DNA from 3 places in the Shewanella baltica genome. Region 3 is predicted to be linked to each of the others. Evidence: predicted binding sites of a transcription regulator. Region 3 holds the regulator's gene; each other region holds the start of a gene.
What was found. Region 3 encodes NrdR, which represses ribonucleotide reductase genes. Its sites were predicted from a motif close to AAACACNANATNTNGTGTTT; they were not measured.
Positions count from the first base shown of each region.

Region 1: nrdD (anaerobic ribonucleoside-triphosphate reductase) is a predicted target of NrdR. The motif match lies at 1,670-1,689, and genes of this name have one in related genera.
Region 2: nrdA (class 1a ribonucleoside-diphosphate reductase subunit alpha) is a predicted target of NrdR. The motif match lies at 1,164-1,183, and genes of this name have one in related genera.

Region 1 is NZ_UGYM01000002.1:2,818,855-2,822,101, reverse strand. Features, by position in the region: gene DYH48_RS12900 (MarR family winged helix-turn-helix transcriptional regulator) at 118-651, shown strand; gene DYH48_RS12895 (hypothetical protein) at 772-1,461, shown strand; gene nrdD (anaerobic ribonucleoside-triphosphate reductase) at 1,721-3,247, shown strand, end outside.
Region 2 is NZ_UGYM01000002.1:1,955,307-1,958,553, reverse strand. Features, by position in the region: gene ubiG (bifunctional 2-polyprenyl-6-hydroxyphenol methylase/3-demethylubiquinol 3-O-methyltransferase UbiG) at 1-140, shown strand, start outside; gene DYH48_RS08790 (HAD family hydrolase) at 142-813, shown strand; gene nrdA (class 1a ribonucleoside-diphosphate reductase subunit alpha) at 1,338-3,247, shown strand, end outside.
Region 3 is NZ_UGYM01000002.1:921,791-925,037, reverse strand. Features, by position in the region: gene ribD (bifunctional diaminohydroxyphosphoribosylaminopyrimidine deaminase/5-amino-6-(5-phosphoribosylamino)uracil reductase RibD) at 1-992, opposite strand, end outside; gene nrdR (transcriptional regulator NrdR) at 1,139-1,588, opposite strand; gene glyA (serine hydroxymethyltransferase) at 1,849-3,102, opposite strand.

The DNA.
Region 1 (3,247 bases), 1.9 Mb from region 3:
TAACTGCGTCAACTGTACGTGGCTTCATGACACAATGCAAATACTTTGCGCGCAAACTAGATGCGATGGGGCGGATCGGATAAGATAGCGCTATGTTTGAATGACAGGCGCTTAAACGTGCAAAATTGTTTATCTCACCCAGAGCTCGGATCTACAGAGCAGAGTCAAAACCCAGAGCTACAAAACCCAGGGCCATATAACACAGAGGTACAGAATCCCGAGCCAAGGGATGCACTGTGTTTATCTGATAATGTGTGCTTCGCGCTATATTCTGCCAGCAATGCCTTAGTGCGCGCTTATCGGCCTTTACTCGAGGCATACGAGTTAACTTTCCCTCAATATCTTGTGATGCAAACCCTGTGGCGTCAAAATGGCTGTAGTCAAACCCAGCTATCGGCGGCGACTAAGCTCGATATGGGGACGCTAACGCCTATCGTTAAGCGGTTAGAGGTAAAAGGCTTGATCACGCGTTTGGCCTGCATTGAAGATGAGCGGAAAAAATTGATCACTCTGACGACTCAGGGAGAGGCGATTAAGCATGAAGCCCTAGCCTTGAAGCAAACCTTACTAAATAAAGTGCAGATGGATGCCGAGGCACTCGATTTGTTGAGGCGGCAATGTCTTGCCCTTATTGAAGATTTACAGTCCTAGAGATAAAGCAACTGGTGCTGTTCGCTACCCGAAAATTCAGGCTCTGCACAGATTAATACTTGATTGGCTTAGTTTTTGCTTTAAAACCGTCATTGAGTCTTAGACGCCGAATTTTTGACGATGAATTCTATTTTAAATGCCTTCAATCTTAATCGCAGCAGTACCAGTATCGCCGATGCCTATGGTGCCAATAGCCAAAAGACGAGTACGGCTAAAACCGATGCGACCACTGAGACCAAGAAAACTCAGACGGATGCCGCTAAACCCGACACTGGTAAAGCCGATGAGATAGCGCTGTCGCCACGGGCGCAACGTGCACAGAAAATTCAGTCGATGGCGAAGGATTTTTTTGCCGATGGCAAATTTGGTGTCGCCGATATTCCCGCATTAGTGTCACGTTTACAAAAAGACGGCATTTTATCGGACGTGCAACTCGACCGTTTATCAAAAAACGGTATTACAGTTCCGAGCACAACCACGCCGAGTAAGCAGTCGCTGCAAGATTTCTTAGATGATGAGCTCAAATCATTAGCCAAAAAATCACCGAACACCCCCCTGATCAATACCTTGGTCGATGCGAAAAACGTTTTGACCAATATGGATGATGCTCAGTCGCCGGTGCTCGCCCAAAAAGCCACCAAAGTCCTTGGCCAATTAACGGATTATTTGAATTCCGAGCCACCGCTAACAGATGCCCAAAAACAGCAATGGCAGGGGCTTAAATCTATGATGCAACTCGCTTCGTCTATGGGCTCGCATCAGTCGGCATCGGGCCAACTCAGTAGTTATCTCGCACTCGCTAAGCGTTAATCTTGAGTTATGGTGTTTGATCATCACTGATTTCAGGCATCAACTAGCTGGGTTTAATCAGCAGGTCAAGGCGCAATTTTCAGATAATTGGGCCTAGCTGCAGTTCTGGTTTGTTCTTTTATTTCATCCTAAAAACTATGATCTGGATCATGGACGCCTCACCGTCGTTGTAGCCTAATGCTCTACATATTGTGTTTTATGCTTTTAAAATCACTAGATGTAGTGTTAATTTTTAGGCGAGATGGAGAGGAACTGAACAATGCCAGTCGTAATTAAGCGTGATGGTTGCCGCACACCTTTTGATGAAACAAGGATACGGGATGCAGTGAATGCCGCTGCAAACTCAGTTGGAATAGAGGATGGCGACTATGCAGCGACAGTGGCAGCGTGTATCAGTCAAAGCGTTGCGACCTTAACCGAAGTCGATATCCATCATCTACAGGATGCGGTTGAGAATTTACTGATGGAAGGGCCGTATAAGTCCTTGGCGCGGGTTTATATCGAATACCGTCACGACCGAGATGTGTGCCGTGAAGCGACCAGTAAACTCAACCTCGAAATCCGTGGTTTAGTCGAGCAAAGTAATGCGGCGTTACTCAATGAAAATGCCAATAAAGATTCGAAAGTTATCCCAACTCAGCGGGATTTGCTCGCGGGCATAGTCGCCAAACATTATGCCAAGAGTCATATCTTGCCAAAGGACGTGGTTGCTGCCCATGAAGCGGGGGAGATCCACTACCACGACCTAGATTACTCGCCTTTTTTCCCGATGTTTAACTGCATGCTGATTGATTTGGCTGGTATGTTGACCCATGGCTTTAAAATGGGCAATGCCGAAATCGAAACCCCTAAGTCTATTTCAACGGCGACAGCCGTCACCGCACAGATCATTGCCCAAGTGGCGAGCCATATTTATGGCGGCACGACCATCAATCGCATCGACGAAGTGTTAGCGCCATTTGTCGCTAAGAGCTACGACAAGCACTACCAAATCGCCCTGAATTGGCAGATCACCGACGCCAAAGCCTTTGCCACGGCGCAAACTGAAAAAGAATGTCACGATGCATTTCAGTCTTTGGAATATGAGGTTAATACCTTGCATACCGCCAATGGCCAAACACCGTTCGTTACCTTTGGCTTTGGGTTAGGCACATCATGGGAATCCCGCTTAATTCAGCAATCTATGCTGAAAGTACGGATGGCGGGATTAGGTAAAAATCGTAAGACGGCAGTTTTTCCTAAGTTAGTGTTTGCGATTCGTGATGGCATTAATCACAAAGCTGGCGATTGCAATTACGATGTCAAACAGATGGCACTCAAATGCGCAACTATGCGCATGTATCCCGACATTCTCAATTACGAGCAAGTCGAGAAAGTCACAGGTTCATTTAAAACCCCAATGGGTTGCCGCAGCTTTTTAGGCACCTATGAGGAAAATGGCGAGCTCGTGCATGAAGGACGTAATAATCTTGGGGTCGTTAGTTTAAATCTGCCGCGGATTGCCTTGGAAGCTAAGGGTGATGAAGCGGAATTTTATCATCTTTTAGATGACAGATTAGTCTTAGCCCGTAAAGCGTTAGATACTCGCATTGAGCGACTCAATGGCGTTAAAGCCCGTGTGGCACCAATCCTCTATATGGAAGGGGCCTGTGGTGTGCGTTTGCGCGCTGATGATGATGTTTCTCAAATCTTTAAAAATGGCCGGGCGTCAATTTCACTCGGTTACATTGGCCTGCATGAAACCATGAATGCACTCTATGGCACCCAAACCCATGTATTTGACGAT
Region 2 (3,247 bases), 1.0 Mb from region 3:
AATTGATTGAGCTTGTGGACAATACCGACCTTATCTGTACCGATGCATTAGGCATCAGCTACAACCCGCTGACGGGCATTTTTAAATACACGCCTAAAGTTGATGTCAATTACATGATCGCAACGCGTAAGGTTGATTAATATGAGTCTGGCACAGATCCAAGGCGTACTGTTCGATCTCGACGGCACCTTAGCCGATACCGCGCCGGATCTGGTGCAGGCCCTTAATTTAAGTCTTCAGGACGTCGGCATCGCCGCGCAGCCGTTAGCGGCCATGCGCTACGCCGCATCCCACGGCAGTTTTGCCTTAGTCGATGCGGCGATCCCCAATGCAGCGGATGATCTTCGTACTCAAGTTCAGCAAGGGCTGCTCGCCCACTATCAGCGCATTAATGGCGATCACTGTGCGCTATTCACAGGCATTGCAGCATTACTCGACTGGCTCGAGTTAACGCAGCTGCCGTTTGGGGTGATCACCAACAAGCCAGCCCGCTTTACCCGTCCCTTATTGCGAAAACTGAATTTACACTTACGTATGCCCGTTATCATCAGTGGCGATTCAACCAAACACCCAAAACCCCACACAGCACCTATGTTGTTAGGCGCACAGCAACTGAACTGCGCACCTGAGCACATTTTGTATCTTGGGGATGCCGAGCGGGATTTGTTAGCAGCTAGGGCGGCGGGCATGTTAGGCGGCGTTGCCCTATGGGGTTATCTGGGTGTCAACGACAAGCCATCGCAGTGGCCAGCTCACGCGCACTTTGCCAGCCCAACTGAGTTACATCAGGCATTAGCCGACGCATTCGCCTGAAAACTCGCCCATAAAATGGTTAACAAACTTCACTTTTGCACTCGAAGATAAACCTTTTGCTAAAGTGACTATGCAGACGCACATAAGTGTGTTTGCCTGATTTTTACCTGCGAATAAAATCAGGCTGCGAAAGGTCGGCGGATAAAAGATCGGCACTTGTACGCGATCGCGATCTAAAGAAAAGATCGCCTAAAAATCCCCCATGAGTGCGACACGCTAACCTGAAATTGAGCTTCAAGGTTAGTCGTTACTAACGCGAAAGCTTATCCTCAACTTATCCACAAGATGTCCCCTGAATTCAGACTTGCAAATAGGGGCAAACCTCACTATCTTGTATCCCAGATAATTTAAAACACCATATCTTGTGTATAGGTAGCAATCAGACACACTAGAAGCTCGCCGCTTAATTGACTCGTTTTCAACCAGTCAGCAGTATTTAAGGGACGGTTATTGATTGTTTTACAAGGATACGTACGGTGAACTTGCTCACCTAAATAGATATAAGAACCAAGGCCTATCTCCAAATGAATAGCACTATGACAGTCACAAAACGCTGTGGCGATCGTGAAAATATCGATCTCGAAAAAATACACCGCGTAATTACTTGGGCAGCCAAGGGATTAAAAAACGTTTCTGTTTCTGAAGTTGAGCTTCGCTCGCACCTACAGTTTTTCGATGGCATCCCAACCGAAGCTATCCATGAAACCATTATCAAAGCGGCGGCGGATTTAATTTCTCCAGAATCACCGGACTATCAGTTCCTCGCCGCCCGTTTAGCGGTGTTTCATTTGCGTAAGAAGGCCTTCGGTCAGTTCGAGCCGCCAGCACTGTATACCCACGTGACTAAGTTAGTTGAGCTTGGCAAGTATGACATGCACATTCTGCAGGATTACAGCCGCGAAGAACTCGACGTGATGGATACCTATATCGACCATTGGCGCGATATGGACTTCTCTTACGCTGCGGTAAAACAGCTTGAAGGCAAATATTTAGTTCAAAACCGTGTGACGCACGAAATCTACGAGAGCGCCCAGTTCCTCTACATTTTGGTCGCGGCCTGTTTGTTTGCCCGTTATCCAAAAGAAACGCGCCTGAAATACGTTAAAGATTTCTATGACGCGGTATCGACCTTTAAGATTTCGCTACCAACGCCAATCATGGCCGGTGTGCGCACGCCAACGCGTCAGTTCAGCTCTTGCGTACTGATCGAATGTGGTGACAGCTTAGATTCAATCAATGCGACTGCTTCTTCTATCGTGAAATACGTTAGCCAACGTGCGGGTATCGGTATTAACGCCGGTCGTATTCGTGCTTTAGGTAGCCCAATCCGTGGTGGTGAAGCCTTCCACACAGGTTGTTTACCTTTCTATAAGTATTTCCAAACCGCAGTGAAGTCTTGTTCTCAAGGCGGCGTGCGTGGCGGTGCTGCGACCCTGTTCTACCCTATTTGGCACTTAGAAGTCGAATCTCTGCTGGTATTGAAAAATAACCGCGGCGTCGAAGACAACCGTATCCGTCATTTAGACTACGGTGTGCAGCTGAACAAAGTCATGTATCAACGTCTGATCAAAGGCGAAAACATCAGCCTGTTTAGCCCATCTGACGTACCAGGCTTGTATGATGCTTTCTTTGAAGATCAAAACGAATTCGAACGTTTATATGTGCAATATGAGCAAGACAGCAGCATTCGTAAGAAAACCATAAAGGCAGTTGAGCTGTTTTCACTGATGATGCAAGAGCGCGCCTCAACTGGCCGTATCTACATTCAAAACGTGGATCACTGCAACACTCACAGCCCGTTCGATTCAAAAGTCGCACCGATCAGACAGTCTAACCTGTGTCTTGAAATCGCCCTGCCGACTAAACCATTGAACAACATCGATGATCCAGAAGGTGAAATCGCGCTTTGTACGCTGTCAGCACTTAACTTAGGTTCGATCAAAGAATTATCTGATATTGAGCCATTAGCCGACCTCGCCGTACGTGCACTGGATAACCTGTTGGATTATCAAGATTACCCCATCAAGGCCGCGCAAATTGCCTCGATGAATCGCCGTACTTTAGGCATAGGCGTGATTAACTTTGCTAACTACTTAGCAAAAAATGGCATGAAGTATTCCGATGGCAGCGCGAACGAGCTTACCCACAGAACCTTCGAAGCGATTCAGTTCTATTTACTGAAAGCCTCAATGAACTTGGCCAAAGAGCAAGGTGCGTGTCCGTTATTCCACGAGACCACTTACTCTCAAGGTATTTTGCCAATCGATACCTACAAACGTGACCTAGATAAAATTTGTGCTGAACCATTGCACTTAGACTGGGAATCACTGCGTAGCGATATCAAGCAATATGGCCTACGTAACTCAACGCTGTCGGCATTAATGCCTTCAGAAACCTCGTCGCAAATCTCCAATGCGACCAATGGTATTGAGCC
Region 3 (3,247 bases):
TGGTACAGCACTAATTCATCGGCCAGCCCCTCTGCTAAAAAAGCGCCCGCTAAGGTTGCACCCGCTTCCACCAGCACGTGATTACAACTTTGGCCTAAATAGCTTAATAGTTCAGGTAAGGATACGCGACCTGCAATCGCAGGTAACACGAGGCAACTCACATGGGAGGGCAATTGTGCTTGAAACTCTGCGGGATAAGCCACGGTCGAGACCAAGAGTATCGACGATACGATAGCCAAACAGGCAGCCGATAACGGCAAACGGGCGCGACTATCGAGTATCACTCTTAATGGCTGCAGTAATTGCGCCTCGGTTACGCTGTCTTTTATGCCGCCAAGCTCTCGATATCGTACATTGAGTGAGGGATCGTCAGCCAGTATGGTTTCAATCCCAGTCACCAACGCGCAGGAACGTAAGCGTAAGCGCTGCACGTCGCGGCGAGATTCAGGCCCGGTAATCCATTTAGACACACCGTTAGACAGCGCGGTTTTACCATCGAGACTCGCAGCTAATTTGACTGTAACTCTGGGTAAACCTGATTCCATGCGCTTCATAAAACCTAAATTCAAGGCATAAGCTTCATCGCGGTGTAATCCCACATCCACTTCAATACCGGCGTCGCGCAGCATTTGAATACCGCGACCACCCACTTGCGGATTAGGATCTTCCACCGCCACCACCACACGCTTAACGCCAATATTGATCAGTGCCAAGGCGCAGGGCGGCGTGCGGCCATAATGGCTGCAAGGCTCTAAGGTGACATAGGCCGTTGCGCCGCGGGCGTGTTCGCCAGCCATACGTAGTGCATGCACTTCGGCGTGGGGCTCACCCGCTTTTTGATGATAACCTTCGCCGACGATCTGATTATCTTTAACGATAACGCAGCCCACACTGGGATTGGGTCTCGTGGTGTAAAAGCCTTTGCGCGCCAATTGAATCGCGCGGCTCATCATTTGGGTATCGAGTACGGACCAACTTATGTTCAAGCTCATGTTCAACCCTGTTGTTAAAGGTTTCGGCTTTCACCAGTCTTGTAAATCTGTTTTTAGAACCTGTCTTGCGGAAGCTATTAATCAAAAGCCTCTTTTAAAGCTAGCGCAACCAGAAGCCTGAACGACAGGCCACAAAAATCGAATAACTACTTTTGCAGTTTGGCGATGGCTTCACCAAATTCAGACACGTCTTCAAAGGCGCGGTACACAGAAGCAAAACGTATGTAGGCGACTTTATCTAGGCTCATCAATTGCTCCATCATCAAGTTACCCACCATTTCTGAGGGCACTTCCCGCTCGCCAGTGGCGCGTAGGGTCGATTTGATTTTGCTAAGCGCTTGCTCTATTTCATCCATAGACACGGGGCGTTTTTCAACGGCGCGCAGCATGCCACCTTGGAGTTTTTCTTCATCGAAGGGTTGGCGTGAACCATCACGTTTAATCACCCTAGGCATGACTAACTCGGCGCCTTCGAAGGTGGTAAATCTTTCATGGCATTCGGTGCATTCTCGGCGACGGCGCACTTGATGGCCTTCCGCCACTAATCGAGAATCGATGACTTTAGTATCTGTCGCGCTGCAAAATGGACAATGCATTGAGCCTCCTGCCAGTGAATGCGAGTAAAGCGTTAATGGCTTTACCTGTTAAATCTCAGCTAAACGCAATGGATTTAAGCCTAAGATTTTACCAATAAAAATGGCCGCTTGATGCGGCCATGGGATTTTATCCTATTTATGGGCTGAGGTTAACTACCGGATGTTAAGTACCTCATGTAAGTACCTAGTCAGCAAGCGATCACTCTCAGCCAATCATCTACTTAAGCACATACGCACTTAAACCTAGATGCGTCAGCAAATTAGCCGTAAACAGGGAAACGTGCACACAGTGCCAGTACTTGGCCCTTCACACGCTCAATCACTGCAGGATTGCTTGCATCATCAAGGATGTCACAAATCCAGCCTGTCAGCTCTTTCGATTCCGCTTCTTTAAAGCCGCGGCGCGTAATGGCTGGCGTACCGATACGCACACCTGAGGTCACAAAGGGTGAACGTGGATCGTTTGGCACTGAGTTTTTGTTCACGGTAATGTTAGCGCTACCTAAGGCGGCATCGGCTTCTTTACCGGTTAAGTCACGACCAATCAGATCAACTAGCATCAAGTGGTTGCTGGTTCCGCCAGAGACGATTTTGTAACCGCGCTCAAGGAACACTTCAACCATAGCTTTAGCGTTATTAACTACTTGCTGTTGGTACACTTTAAATTCTGGCTCTAGGGCTTCTTTGAACGCAACCGCTTTACCAGCGATAACGTGCATTAATGGGCCACCTTGTCCGCCTGGGAATACCGCTGAATTCAACTTCTTGTACAAGTCTTCATCGTCAGCAGCAGACAGGATCACACCACCACGAGGACCCGCTAAAGTTTTGTGGGTCGTTGACGTCACAACGTGTGCGTGTGGAACAGGGTTTGGATAAACGCCAGCAGCAATAAGACCAGCAACGTGCGCCATGTCGACAAATAGGTAAGCACCTATTTTATCTGCGATTTCACGCATTTTTGCCCAGTCAACTATACCAGAATAGGCAGAGAAACCGCCGATCATCATCTTAGGTTTATGTTCTACGGCCAGACGTTCCATTTCGTCGTAGTCAATTTTACCTGACTCGTCGATACCGTAAGGAATGATGTTGTACAGTTTGCCAGAGAAGTTAACGGGCGAACCGTGGGTCAAGTGACCACCGTGGGCTAAGTTCATGCCCAGCACGGTATCGCCAGGTTTTAACAATGCCATGTAAACAGCGCTGTTTGCCTGTGAACCAGAATGAGGTTGTACGTTAGCGTAAGTTGCGCCAAACAGTTCTTTAGCACGTTCAATCGCTAAGGTTTCAACTACGTCCACATACTCACAACCACCGTAGTAACGCTTGCCTGGATAGCCTTCAGCGTACTTATTGGTTAACTGTGAACCTTGCGCTTCCATCACGCGTGGACTGGTGTAGTTTTCAGAAGCAATCAGCTCAATATGCTCTTCTTGACGCAGAGTTTCATTCTGAATTGCCTTAAACAGTTCCGGATCATAATCTGCGATATTCATATCTTTTTTCAGCATTGCTTACTCCAGCTGCCAATTCTTATAGGTAGGGTTGCGCGGTATTCTACTCGGAACGCGACCACAATCCCAGTATTTGAAACATGAAATTCCTGTGGATAGTACTTGAACTTGGCTCATTGTCGAGTTGAGTTCGGCGCGCAAT